Linked DNA regions of Flavivirga spongiicola. The protein of the gene in region 3 binds, or shares a complex with, the protein of the main gene of each other region. Links are inferred from orthologs where the notes say so. Each region holds a gene or a part of one and is shown on either strand. Other genes may lie near its edges.

Evidence for each region.
Region 1: pfkA (region 3) and rny share a complex: the UniProt entries of both Bacillus subtilis proteins name them as parts of the possible RNA degradosome complex. The link is inferred for Flavivirga spongiicola from one-to-one orthologs.
Region 2: pfkA (region 3) and Q4Q47_RS13160 share a complex: the UniProt entries of both Bacillus subtilis proteins name them as parts of the possible RNA degradosome complex. The link is inferred for Flavivirga spongiicola from one-to-one orthologs.

What each region holds. Positions count from the first base shown.
Region 1 is NZ_JAUOEO010000002.1:148,000-152,213, reverse strand. Bases 1,252-4,214 are described here. They hold rny (ribonuclease Y), read right to left. Parts: upstream 3,539-4,214; coding sequence 1,964-3,538; downstream 1,252-1,963. Other genes in these bases: Q4Q47_RS20660 (hypothetical protein), read right to left, coding at 4,090-4,214; Q4Q47_RS20665 (cell division protein ZapA), read right to left, coding at 3,781-4,074; xerD (site-specific tyrosine recombinase XerD), read left to right, coding at 1,252-1,834. Outside these bases: Q4Q47_RS20685 (porin family protein), read right to left, coding at 1-352; more of xerD, read left to right, coding at 938-1,251. UniProt on the Bacillus subtilis protein: Endoribonuclease that initiates mRNA decay. Initiates the decay of all SAM-dependent riboswitches, such as yitJ riboswitch. Involved in processing of the gapA operon mRNA, it cleaves between cggR and gapA.
Region 2 is NZ_JAUOEO010000001.1:3,280,992-3,285,205, reverse strand. What follows is about bases 1-2,963. They hold Q4Q47_RS13160 (polyribonucleotide nucleotidyltransferase), read left to right. Parts: upstream 1-332; coding sequence 333-2,594; downstream 2,595-2,963. Other genes in these bases: Q4Q47_RS13155 (LA_2272 family surface repeat-containing protein), read right to left, coding at 2,662-2,963; rpsO (30S ribosomal protein S15), read left to right, coding at 1-113. In the rest of the region: more of Q4Q47_RS13155, read right to left, coding at 2,964-3,372; Q4Q47_RS13150 (helix-turn-helix domain-containing protein), read left to right, coding at 3,490-4,214. UniProt on the Bacillus subtilis protein: Involved in mRNA degradation. Catalyzes the phosphorolysis of single-stranded polyribonucleotides processively in the 3'- to 5'-direction. Necessary for competence development in Bacillus subtilis.
Region 3 is NZ_JAUOEO010000001.1:3,882,094-3,887,499, reverse strand. Bases 2,503-5,406 are described here. They hold pfkA (6-phosphofructokinase), read right to left. Parts: upstream 4,496-5,406; coding sequence 3,509-4,495; downstream 2,503-3,508. Other genes in these bases: Q4Q47_RS15435 (translocation/assembly module TamB domain-containing protein), read right to left, coding at 4,653-5,406; gap (type I glyceraldehyde-3-phosphate dehydrogenase), read right to left, coding at 2,503-3,491. In the rest of the region: Q4Q47_RS15465 (ATP-binding protein), read right to left, coding at 1-637; Q4Q47_RS15460 (hypothetical protein), read right to left, coding at 754-897; Q4Q47_RS15455 (hypothetical protein), read right to left, coding at 957-1,283; Q4Q47_RS15450 (N-acetylglucosamine kinase), read right to left, coding at 1,560-2,420; more of gap, read right to left, coding at 2,490-2,502. UniProt on the Bacillus subtilis protein: Catalyzes the phosphorylation of D-fructose 6-phosphate to fructose 1,6-bisphosphate by ATP, the first committing step of glycolysis.

The DNA.
Region 1 (4,214 bases), on a different replicon or contig from region 3:
AAGACTTTACTCCATCAGCAGTATCAAGTAAAATACCTAAAGCTGGTCCGGCAAGTACATCTAATTTTTCAGAGACTCCAAATTTCGCCATAAGTGGAATAGCTATTTGATCTAAATTGTCTACTGCAACATAAAGAACTTCTGGTTGAAAACTAAAAGCATCTGAAATTCCAATTTCAGCAAAAGCACCTACATAAAATCCCGTCTCAGAAACGGTAACACTGACTATTCCTCCTTTTAATTTTTGTGATGCAGCATCAATACCTGCTTTAACACCAAATTTTGTTTCTTGAGCATTCATGCTTGATAATCCAAATACTGCAACAGCAGCACAAAGTAGTAATTTCTTCATAAGATAAAATTGTTTTTAATTTTTGATTGGGACAAATAAAACTCATTTTTATTTATCGTAAAAAGAAATTTGTAAAAAAACAGTGTTTAGACGATTTAATATGCTTTTTATCGGATTTACAAGAATATGCGTATTTTTATTTTTACAAATTATGAAGTAATAAACTTACGAAATTACTATGATTCGGGTATAAGAAAAAGAAAAATCATCTATAAATATGCTTTTTTAGGCAAACAAAATAAAAAGGAAATGTTTAGTTCCTTCTTTATTACTCATTAGTATTTAATCTAAAATTAAAATAATTAGTGTGACCTGTTTAGACACCTACATCAAACATCTCTAATATATATCCCAAATCAACAGTTATTGCAAAAGTGATCAAATCTCCAACATTACCAATAGGAATACCTTCATTGATAATTGCTTTAAAATGGTTTTTGACAATTTACACTGTCAACAAAATAATAAATTTATTTAACATCCATCAAAAAGACTGATAATGATATGATTAAACAAAAATGCATGTAATTCTTTATTCAATTTACAAAAGTAGAAATCCAAAGATTTACTTTATTTTTACAAAATATGAAATGGGAGCACGCACTTAAAGACTATAAATTGTATCTAAAAATTGAGAGAGGTCTATCAGAAAATTCCATAGAAAACTATTCACGTGATGTTAAAAAGCTAATTAACTATTTAGAAAATCATGAGATCAGTGAATCTCCAATTACGATTACTAAAGAAGTAGTTCAGGGGTTTATATATGAAGTAGCTAAAAGCGTCAATGCTCGTTCACAATCGCGCTTAATTTCTGGTTTACGCAGTTTTTTTAGCTATTTAATCTTTGAGGATTATATGACTTCTAACCCCTTAGAACTTATTGAATCACCAAAAATTGGTAGAAAGTTACCTGATACGTTAAGTGAAGAAGAAATTGATATTATTATAAATGCTATAGATTTAAGTAAACCTGAAGGAGAACGCAATCGTGCTATGTTAGAAACACTTTATGGGTGTGGGTTGCGAGTCAGCGAGCTCATTAATCTTAAGATTTCTGATTTGTTTTTTGATGAAGGCTTTATAAAAGTTACTGGTAAAGGTGACAAACAACGCTTTGTGCCAATTATAGATATCACTCAAAAATATATTAACATATATAGAAAAGAAATCCGAAATCATTTAAATATTCAAGCTGGCTACGAAGACACACTCTTTTTAAACAGAAGAGGCAAACAACTTACCAGAGCAATGATTTTTACCATTATTAAGCGTTTGGCAGAGAAAATCGGACTCAAAAAAAATATCTCTCCACATACTTTCAGACATTCGTTTGCTACTCATTTATTACAAAATGATGCAGATCTCAGGTCTATACAATTAATGCTTGGCCATGAAAGTATAACCACTACCGAAATATATGTACATTTAGATAAAAGTCACTTAACCGAGGTGGTAGAAAAGTATCATCCTAGGAAATAGTTGTTGGCTGTTAGCTGTTGGCAAGAATAAAAAACCCAGCTTCTGCTGGATTTTTTATTCTTAAATATAATGTACTATTATAATCTATTTAGGTATTGTTCATGAGATTCCTGTTTTCACAGGAATACATTACTTAGCAATATTAACTGCTCTGGTTTCTCTAATTACAGTTACTTTAACTTGACCTGGATAGGTCATATCTGTTTGCACCTTTTGTGATATACTGAACGATAAATCTGCTGCTTTTTGATCATCTACTTTTTCACTTTCAACAATAACCCTCAATTCTCTACCTGCTTGAATAGCATAAGCTTTTTTAACTCCTGTAAAACCAAAAGCAATATCTTCTAAATCTTTTAAACGTTGAATATAACTATCGAGTACTTGACGACGTGCTCCAGGACGCGCTCCAGAAATGGCATCACAAACTTGTATAATTGGAGCTAATAAAGATTTCATTTCAATTTCATCATGATGCGCTCCAATAGCGTTACATACATCTGCTTTTTCACCAAATTTTTCAGCCCATTGCATCCCAAGAATAGCGTGTGGTGTTTCCATATCTGCTTCCGCATCTGGCACTTTTCCGATATCATGTAATAATCCAGCGCGTTTAGCAAGTTTTGGGTTGAGTCCTAATTCTGCTGCCATAACACCACAAAGTTTTGCAACTTCACGTGAGTGCTGTAACAAGTTTTGGCCATAAGAGGAACGGTATTTCATACGTCCCACCATCTTAATAAGCTCTGGGTTCAAATTATGTATCCCAAGATCAATTACTGTACGTTTTCCAACTTCAATAATTTCTTGTTCTATTTGTTTTTGAGTTTTCTTTACAATCTCTTCAATACGTGCAGGGTGAATTCTACCGTCAGTGACTAATTTATGTAATGACAAACGTGCAATTTCTCTTCTTACAGAATCAAAGCATGATAGTATAATAGCTTCTGGTGTATCGTCAACTATAATCTCAACACCTGTTGCAGCTTCAATAGCACGAATGTTCCGACCTTCTCTACCAATAATACGCCCTTTAACATCATCCGATTCTATATTGAATACAGACACACAGTTATCAACAGCTTCTTCTGTTCCTATACGTTGTATGGTATTTATAATAACTTTTTTTGCTTCTTGTTCTGCCGTTAATTTAGCCTCTTCTAAAGAGCTTTGAATGTAAGCCATGGCATCATTTTTAGCTTCACCTTTTAAAGACTCTACTAATTGTTCTTTAGCTTCTTCTGCAGAAAGGCTCGAAATGACCTCTAATTGTTGCACTTGATTTTTATGAAGCTTATCAAGTTCCTCTTGTCTTTTTTCAAGAACATCAAGTCTATGATTATAGCCCTTTATTTTACCGTCTAAACTTTCATTAAGTTTTTTCCCTTTTGAAAGTTCGTTTGATATTTGCGATTCTTTATCACGTGTACGTTTTTCGGCTTCGGCCATTTTCTTATCTCTAGATAAGATAACTTTTTCATGCTCAGACTTGAGCTCTATAAATTTTTCTTTGGCTTGAAGAATTTTATCTTTTTTAAGCCTTTCTCCTTCACTTTTAGCCTCTTTTAGAATTAGATCTGCATTTTTCTTTGCTTCTTTTACAAGTTTAGAAGCATTATTTTTTTCAAGCCTCTTTGTTATAATAAAACCTATGATGAGTCCTAAAATAACACCTCCTACTGCATATATAATTGAGTTGTCCATTGTATTTAGTTAGTTTTTGTATATAAAAAAGCCTACACTGGTATAAAGTTTTGTATAAACCCCTTAAAAACAAGTTTAGGGCTAACAAGCTGATCAAGGGTCTGCTCAAGTATCTAAAATAAATCAGTACTAGCAGCATGCTTTTACAACTTAAACTCACCCTTTTTAAAGAATTAACGTTGAGTTTATCAAAAAAAATAACCAATGTAGGCAGTAACTTTTTAGTTTATTTTAAAGAACGTTTAAGAGATCAAATAAGAATGTAATAAATCATTAAGCGCATTTAGCTTATCTTCTACATGCTCATTTACATTATCTTTATTAATTGAATCCTGTTCTACTTGAGATGCAAATTGTAACGCGCACATGGCCAATACATCTTGTTTATCTCTAACAGAATAACTTTGCTCAAATTGCTTTATCATCGCTTCAATGTTCTTAGCCGCTTTACGCAATCCTTCTTCTTGATTTGCTTCAATCGTTAAAGGATATACTCTATTAGCTATAGATAGCTTTATTTTAAGCTTTTCTGGCATTGAATTTATGTTACACTAATCTGAGAGTTGAGCAATACAATAGTCTATTTCTCTTATTAGTGCGTTTATTTTAAGCTTAGTTTCTCTTTTATTATCGTCACTACCAAGTATTGTATTTGCTAATTTTAAAGCCTCAAATT
Region 2 (4,214 bases), 600 kb from region 3 along the record:
AGCGTTCGTTAGTAAAATTAGTGGGAAAGCGTCGTGCTTTACTAGATTACTTAACTAAGAAAGATATCTTAAGATATCGTGCCATAGTAAAAGAATTAGGATTAAGAAAATAATTAAAAGAGGCTTAACAGCCTCTTTTTTGTTTTTGCGCAGCTGTCTCTAGCCAAAAAATAAAGTGATGCGCAAATAATATAACTCGGACGAAGAGTATAAATTACGTAATTATATGATTAAGCAGATCCTGAAATGAGTTCAGGACACATAGTTTTTCATTGGTCACACAACAACTACAACAACACAACGACCATTGTTTAATTAGAATTAAAAAATTTATGATTCCACAAGTTTTTAGAGAGGTCATAGACCTAGGTAACGGTAGAGAAATTTCTATCGAAACTGGAAAATTAGCAAAACAAGCGCATGGTAGCGTTGTTGTGCAATCTGGAAAATGTATGCTTTTGTGTACAGTTGTTTCCAATTACAAACAGTCAGATGTTGACTTCTTACCATTAACAGTTGACTATAGAGAAAAATTTGCTGCGGCAGGACGTTATCCTGGAGGTTTCTTTAAAAGAGAAGCAAGACCTAGTGATGGTGAAGTATTAACAATGCGTCTTGTAGACCGTGTTTTACGTCCATTATTCCCAAAAGATTATCATAGTGAAACTCAGGTGATGATTCAGTTAATGTCTCATGATGATGATGTTATGCCAGATGCCATGGCTGGATTAGCGGCTTCTGCTGCTATTCAACTATCAGATTTCCCTTTTGAATGTGCTATTTCTGAAGCCAGAGTTGGTCGTGTAAACGGCGAATTCGTAATCAACCCAACACGTTCTCAGTTATTAGAGTCTGACATTGATATGATGATTGGTGCCTCGGCTGATTCTGTAATGATGGTTGAAGGTGAAATGGATGAGATTTCTGAGGAAGAAATGACTGAAGCTATCAAATTTGCACACGAAGCTATTAAAGTACAATGTGCTGCACAAGTTGCTTTAGCTGAAGCATTCGGAAAAAAAGAAGTTCGCGAGTACGAACCTGAACGTGAAGATACCGATTTAGCTCAAAAAATTCATGATATGGCATACGACAAAGTATATGCTGTAGCAAAAGCAGGTTCTGCTAAACATGAAAGAGGCGCTGCATTTGCAGAAATCAAAGAAGAAATAAAAGCGACTTTCTCTGAAGAAGAATTAGAAGATATTGGAGGTTTAATATCTAAATATTACAGTAAAGCTGAAAAAGCGGCTGTTAGAGATTTAACTTTAAACGAAGGTTTACGTTTAGATGGTCGTAAGACTGATGAAATTAGACCTATTTGGTGTGAGATTGATTATTTACCATCAACTCATGGTTCTGCAATCTTTACTCGTGGAGAAACTCAAGCATTAGCAACAGTTACTTTAGGAACATCTAGAGAAGCGAATCAAATAGATATGCCATCTTTTGAAGGAGAAGAACGTTTCTATTTACATTATAACTTCCCTCCTTTTTCAACAGGAGAGGCCAGACCAATTCGTGGGACATCTCGTCGTGAAGTAGGACATGGTAATTTAGCACAACGTGCTTTAAAAGGTATGGTTCCTGAAGATTGCCCTTATACAGTTCGTGTTGTTTCTGAAGTATTAGAAAGTAACGGTTCGTCTTCTATGGCAACGGTTTGTTCTGGTACTATGGCACTTATGGATGCTGGTGTTCAATTAAAGAAACCTGTTTCTGGTATTGCCATGGGATTAATTTCTGATGTAGATTCTGGAAAGTATGCGGTTCTATCTGATATTTTAGGTGATGAAGATCACTTAGGGGATATGGATTTTAAAGTAACTGGTACTGCCGATGGTATTACAGCTTGTCAAATGGATATAAAAGTAAAAGGATTGTCTTATGAAATTCTTGTAAATGCTTTAAATCAAGCTCGTGACGGTCGTTTGCATATTTTAGACAAATTAACTGATACTATCGCTGCTCCTGCAGAAGATGTGAAACCGCACTCTCCAAAAATGGTAACCAGAAGAATTCCTAACGAATTTATTGGTGCATTAATTGGTCCTGGTGGAAAAGTAATTCAAGAATTACAAAAAGAAACAGGAACAACGATCGTTATTAATGAAGATCCAGTTACCGAAGAAGGTATTGTTGAAGTTCTAGGTGTTGGTAACGAAGGTATCGATGCTGTTTTAGCAAAAATAGATTCATTAATGTTTAAACCAGAAGTTGGTAGCGTTTACGAAGTAAAAGTTATTAAAATGCTTGATTTTGGAGCCGTTGTAGAATACATGGATGCTCCTGGAAATGAAGTATTATTACACGTGAGCGAATTAGCTTGGGAACGTACAGAAAATGTATCTGACGTTGTAAACATGGGAGACGTTTTTGATGTGAAGTATTTTGGAGTTGATTCAAGAACGCGCAAAGAAAAAGTATCTCGTAAAGCTATTTTACCAAAACCGGAAGGTTATGTAGCAAGACCACCAAGAGAAAGTAATGGACGTGATAGCAGAGGTGGGCGTGATAACAGAGGTAGAGACAATCGAGGACGTGATAACCGTCGTGATGACAGAAAACCTAGAGAAGATAAAAAAGAAGGTTAATTAATTTAACACCTTTATAATCTACAAACTTAAAACCTCTCAATTTAAATTGAGAGGTTTTTTTTTCTCAACTTTTAAACTGCCAATTAATTATAGGAAATGAGCGCTTGTCATTTTTATTCCATATACCCAATTGAATGCCTCTAAAGTTTTTTGCTTTATTAAAAACACCAATTTGTACTCCTCTACCTTTTTCATATATGTAATTCTCAGCGGCAATTTGCATACCATTAAAACGTCTTGCTACGTTATTCCAAACACTTGCAATCATAATACCATTACCTTGATAAACTTGATTGCCTCCAAAACTGGCTACAATTCCATTTGCTCTTTCAATTGAATTAGTAAGTCCTGCTATAGAGACACCGTTATTCTTTCTGCTGTAATGCATAAAACCTGTTAAAGAGATACCATAAGAATCAATACCTTCAAAAGTTCCAGTCGAAATATTTAGACCATAAATTTGTTGTGTCACACTAGTGTTTTCCATATGCTTTTTATAGGCAACTTCATTTGTAGAGATAGGTGTTCTTGGAGCAAGAAAATAAAAGGGAGATAAAGGAAATATTTCAATTCGAATGCCAAACGTTCTTGTAAGTTTATGTTTATTATTATAATCCGTTGGAAAAGCACCTAAAGACACTCCTACTATATCGGTGTTCATACTATGAGTTGTCCAAATAGGGCCTCTTAATTTTCGGTTTACAATTGAGTCGTTTTGGCCAACAACACTTAAATTAACTAATAATATAGTAATAATGCATATTAATTTTCTCATAATTATAATTTTTAAATTCAGTCCAAAACTATTGCTATAATCACATATTTAATTGCTTAAAATGCAAGATAAAATATTATTATTTGTGATTATCACAAATAACAAATACATTTGAAAATGTATCAGATCGTTTTTATTCAGAATTTAAAACAGGAATTACCCAAAGGCACTTCAACTATTGAAGCTATTTCTACTGCTTTAGATATTAGCTATGACGCTGCACATAGGCGGGTGAGTTTAAAAAGTAAATTCTCTATTGAGGAAACCATTGTTTTGGCTAAATATTATAACATATCCTTAGACCGCTTGTTTGAAATCACAAACGCGGAGTTTGTGACAATTGAAAAGACAAAACATATCGAAACAGAATCCGAACTTCAATGCTACTTTGACGATTCTTACAATTCACTTTATCCCTTATTAAAACAAAAGGAAGGTCGTATTATATATTCAGCAAAAGATATTCCTTTATTTTATAATTTAAATGGTGATAAATTAAGTCAGTTTAAATATTATGTTTGGCTCAAATTATTAAATCCAAAATTAGCAACTAAAAGCTTCGAAAATTTTGCACCAAGCCCTGCTTTAATTGAAGCTGGAAAAAAATTAGGCAGTCTTTATTATAATTTGAATACCATTGAGATATGGGATATCACTTCGGTTAATAGTACATTAAAGCAGATTCATTTTTACTACCAGGCTGGACAGGTAAAAACGGAAAATGCTTTACAAATCTGTCAACTATTAAAACAATTAATCAAAGATATTTCTGTTAAACTAATTAATAAAAATCTTAAATTCAAGCTGTACTACAATGAGTTGCATTTAATGAATAATAATGT
Region 3 (5,406 bases):
ATATCTTTCCATAGTTAGTAAACTTTATAGCGTTGTTAATCAAATTGATCAATATTTGTTGAATTCTAGCCGAATCACCTAAAACAGAAAACGTTTCTTTTTCTTCATATAAAAACTTAAAATCAAATTCTAAACCTTTTTCCCAGGCTTGATATTCAAAGACTTTAAAAAGACGGGATAAATCCGATTTTAAATCTATCGCTAATAAATCTAATTTAATATCTCCTGTTTCCACATCAGCATTATCAGTCACCATGTTTACTAATTGCAATAAATGTTTCGAAGAATATTCTGCTATTTCAACCTGTGCTTTTTGATCGCTATTAAGTTCCGTCTGCTTTAACATGTTTAGCATGCCTAAAACAGTACTAAGTGGTGTACGAACCTCATAACTCATGTTTGCTAAATAAATTGATTTATGCTCAATTATTCTATCAGATTCTTCAAGAATTGCTTTCAGCTCCTTAATTCGAATGTTTAAATTTGATTGTACAGTATCGTTTTTTAATTGATTTTTAAAAAAATACTGCAATACAAAAACTTGTATTATGGCTAGAATAAATAAAAACAATGCTATCGTTTCTAAACCAATTTTCTTTTCAAGAAAGAAATAGCTCACCAATAGTATGGTGGCCATAGAAATAAAAATAAAAAAAGATAATACCCTTCTTTTTTTTATAGATTTAGTAAACCGTGAGAAAAAGCTCATTTATTAATACGTTTTAACAAACTTATTCAAATTATATTAAAACTTTATAATTCCTTTATTTTTATTTCTCTTAACGCTATACTTTGCCCTTCTGCTTGTAAACCAATTAAACCTTCAGCTAGCATTTTTCTCTCAGTTTTTATTACTGAATCACAGTGGTTTAAAGCACCTGTGTAGTATATAAGCATGAAAAAATGGTAGGCTCTTATTAGTCAACACTCTATAAAAAATTATGGTTTTAAATCTTTTACATTTCAATAATATCTTCGATTATAATACGTGTAATAGATGCACATGTATTATTTACTTCCCAATTCAGTTTTACATTTAAAGGAAATGTTACTTTTTGCAGATCTATATTAGCATTTTCAGGAAGTATTTCAAATCGATAATCTGTGGTCATGTTATCAATTTCTATTATCCATCCTCCACAGCAAGCACATAATGTAAGATCTTGGCCTTTAATCACTGCTGTGGATTCATATTTAATTTCAGCTGAATCATCATCATTTTTGCAAGCTAAAAACAACGAACATAAAGTTACCAGTAATACTATTTTTTTCATAAAACGCATCTAATGATTTTATATCTAAGATGATATATCATTAAAACGGTTGCGTGATAAATAAAAAAATTATTAAAACCGACTATCCCCCGAGGCAAGCCGTAAGGATATTTTGCCAGTTTCATACCCATATCAAGTTGAGCACAAAGTTTTGGCTTCAGGATCAAAAATCGAAATTTTGTGTTTTACTTTACCCGAAACTGTAAAAAGCAGTTCCGACCTCTCTCAAGGAGAAGTGAGAAGAAAACCCCGATGCTTGATCGGGGAATTTTTAGATTAAAAAACTTATAAATTTTTAGTGTGAAAAGACACCAGACCTTCAATAGGTCTTCGCTCAAAATTACCAACTGTAAATCCCATCTCTTGAGCTACAGCTTTAATTTCATCTTGTGAGAAATATGCAATAGACCCTGCAAAATGAACTGGAGCGGTTTTTAGCTCCTCTTTATATTGCATAATCATATTAATAGCAAATAATCGGATGCCTTTTTTTATAAGGTTACTAATATATTCTGACTCCTTATTTAAAAACATAAACTCAGCAAAACTGGCTAGATACGCACTAGGATTAGGTTGTTTGTATAAGTTATACTTTATATAATCAGACTCCATATTAAATTTACTGCTGATGGCTATTTTAATGTCTTCCGGCATATGATTAAAATAATAATCTCTAATCAATTGACGTCCATAATAATTACCAGAGGCATCATCCATAATAGAGTATCCTAAAGAGTCAACACTCTGCACTAACTCTTTACCATTATAGTAACTACAATTAGACCCCGTTCCCAGAATACAAACTACTGCCGCCTCTTTATCATGACTAATTGTAGAATAAACCGCAGCCATGGTATCTTCATTCACTTCAACATGGGCATTGACAAACATTTTTTCTAACACCTGTTTTAAAAGTGCTGATGGTTTTGCCGTACCACAACCAGCCCCATAAAAGAAAACATGACTAACACTTTCCTTATGCTCCTTTAATAAACTATTAGATTTAATTATTTTTTTTAATTTCTTTTTTGGTAAAATAGCTGGGTTAAGCCCTTTAGTACGTATTTTTTCCAGTAATTGATTACCATTACTATCTACAGCTATCCAATCAGATTTTGTAGAACCACTATCAACAATTAAAATCATAAGTTTTTAAATAAAAAGTCCACAGAGTTGCTTTATTAATAAAGTTACTCTGCGGACTAAATTAATAATTTATATTGAACCGATATGTTGTGCTAAATCAACTAATTTAGTTGAATAGCCAAATTCATTATCATACCAAGATACTAATTTAACAAAGTTATCATTTAATGCCATACTTGCGTTTGCATCAAATGTACTTGTTTTTGGTTCTGAAACGAAATCTTGAGATACGACACCTTCTTCTGTGTATCCTAGAACACCATTTAATTCATTTTCTGAAGCATCTTTCAAAGCCGCTTTGATCTCATCAAAAGAAGCTGGTCTCTCTAAACGACATGTTAAATCTACCACAGATACATCAACAGTAGGTATTCTAAAAGCCATACCTGTTAATTTACCATTTAATTCTGGAATTACTTTTCCTACTGCTTTTGCAGCTCCTGTAGATGCAGGCACAATATTATTTAAAGAAGCTCTACCTAATCTGTAATCTTTTCTTGAAGGACCATCAACAGTAAACTGTGTTGCTGTAGCAGCATGAACTGTAGTCATTAAACCTTCTGCAATACCAAATTTATCGTTAATTACTTTTGCTAAAGGCGCTAAACAGTTTGTTGTACAAGATGCATTAGATACGATAGTATTTTCTGCAGTAATTTCGTCGTGATTAACCCCCATTACAAACATTGGTGCATCTGCAGATGGTGCAGAAATAGCCACCTTCTTAGCTCCAGCAGTAATATGCTTTTGAGCACCTTCTAAAGTAGTGAAGATACCTGTACAATCTAAAACAACTTCTGCTCCAACCGCATCCCATTTTAAATCTTCTGGGTTACGTTCTGCAGTAATTCTTATTTCATTACCATTAACCACTAAGTTACCGTTATTTGTTTCTATAGTTCCATCAAACTGTCCGTGAACAGAATCGTACTTTAATAAATATGCTAAATGATCTACATCTAGTAAATCGTTTATTCCAACTACTTCAATATCTGGTCTAGAAGCTGCTACTCTAAAAGCTATTCTTCCAATTCTTCCAAATCCGTTAATTCCTAATTTTAATTTTGACATAATCTTATTTATAAATGTTATGTGCTCATGATATCTGAGACACGCAATAATTCTAAGTTAATTTTTGACTTTCCTTTTATGGCTTTCTCTAATGGTGTTAATTCTACTTTATTGTCTAACAAACCAACCATATAATTAGTTTCTCCTTCTAATAAGGACTCAACCGCACTTACACCCATTCTACTGGCTAAAACACGATCGAAACATGATGGTGCTCCTCCTCGCTGCATATGGCCTAAAACTGATACTCGAACATCGTAACCTTCCATGTTTTCATCTACATAATCCTTTAGTTCGAATATGTTTTTACCAATTTTATCACCTTCAGCAACTATAACTATGCTTGAAGTTTTACCAGATTTTCTACTTCTATTCAGCGACTCTACCAATCTATCTAATCCTAAATCTTCTTCAGGGATTAAAATCTCTTCAGCACCGCCAGCTATACCAACATTTAGAGCTATATGTCCTACATCGCGTCCCATGACTTCAATAAAGAATAATCTGTTATGGGAACTCGCTGTATCACGAATCTTATCTATAGCATCTACTACTGTATTTAAAGCTGTATCAAACCCTAAAGTATGGGAGGTTCCATAAATGTCATTATCAATGGTACCCGGTATTCCCATGACTGGAAAGCCAAATTCTTGATTAAAAATTAAAGCTCCTGTAAAAGAACCATCACCACCAACAACAACTAATCCATCAATATTGGCATCTATTAATTGTTTAAATGCTTTTTGTCTGCCTTCAACTGTTCTGAACTCTTTAGATCGTGCAGATTTTAATATAGTTCCCCCTTTGTTTATAATTCCTTTTACGCTACGTGCGTCCATTAACTTAAAATCGCCCTCTATCAAACCTTCATAACCACGATAAACACCTACGCATTCTATCTCATGATAAGCACATGTTCTAACCACCGAACGAATAGCAGCATTCATTCCTGGTGAATCTCCTCCAGAAGTTAAAACGGCTAATTTTTTCATTACTTTTGGCATCAAATTTTATTATTTACAGGTAAAATTAATAAACAAAATGCACATATCTATAGCATTTATCTTATTTTAATTATAGTTGTTAAACTATAACGTTTGAGTTAATAAAAAAAATCGTTTTATTATGAAAACAGCTATAAATAAAGTAAAAAAAGGCCGTTTATTTTTGTGTAGAAGGCTTCACTTTAATGAAATTCGGTAATGCATTAGCTTCTTTTTCTTCTGTTTTTTCTTGAGGAGCTATGTCTTCTTTTTTAGATTTCTTAAAGAAGTTTTGAAGTAATTCTTTAAAGGTATCAAAATCGACACTGTATGAAAGCCCAACACCTTGAGTATAACCTATCGCTTCACCAAAATTTCTAATACTATTTTCTCTATTAAATACTTTAGCAGTTAGTGTGCCATCTTCGTTTAATAGAAAATCAATTTCTACATCTCCTGCAATAACGGTTTCGGTTGCTCCTGCACCACCTACCGGAACACCTACTTTACCATTTATAAGTACCCGGTCACTAATTTGTGTTTGTAAAGTAACTCCAACTCTATCCCCAGTTTGATAATCTGGTCTATTTTGACCTGCCTCGTAATTTAATCCTATATTGAGTTTTCCATCTCCGTTAGTAAAAATACCGCCAATAATGCCATTTAATCTTTCTGCAATTGTACCAGATACATTAAACTCCCCTGCTCCTCTATTTTTAAATGAGCCGCCTGTCGCTAAAAAATATAATGCTTGATTTTGCCTGTCATCATCAGATTCCAAGCGATATTGTAGCTCCGATTTAATAGTTGAATTTACATTAGGAAACTCAAAACTAAACTCTGGATCGGGTTTTTCTAAATTTCCTTTTAAACTAATATTCAATTCAACAGGAATACTTCTATTTATTGGATTGTCTAACAATGGTGAAGGG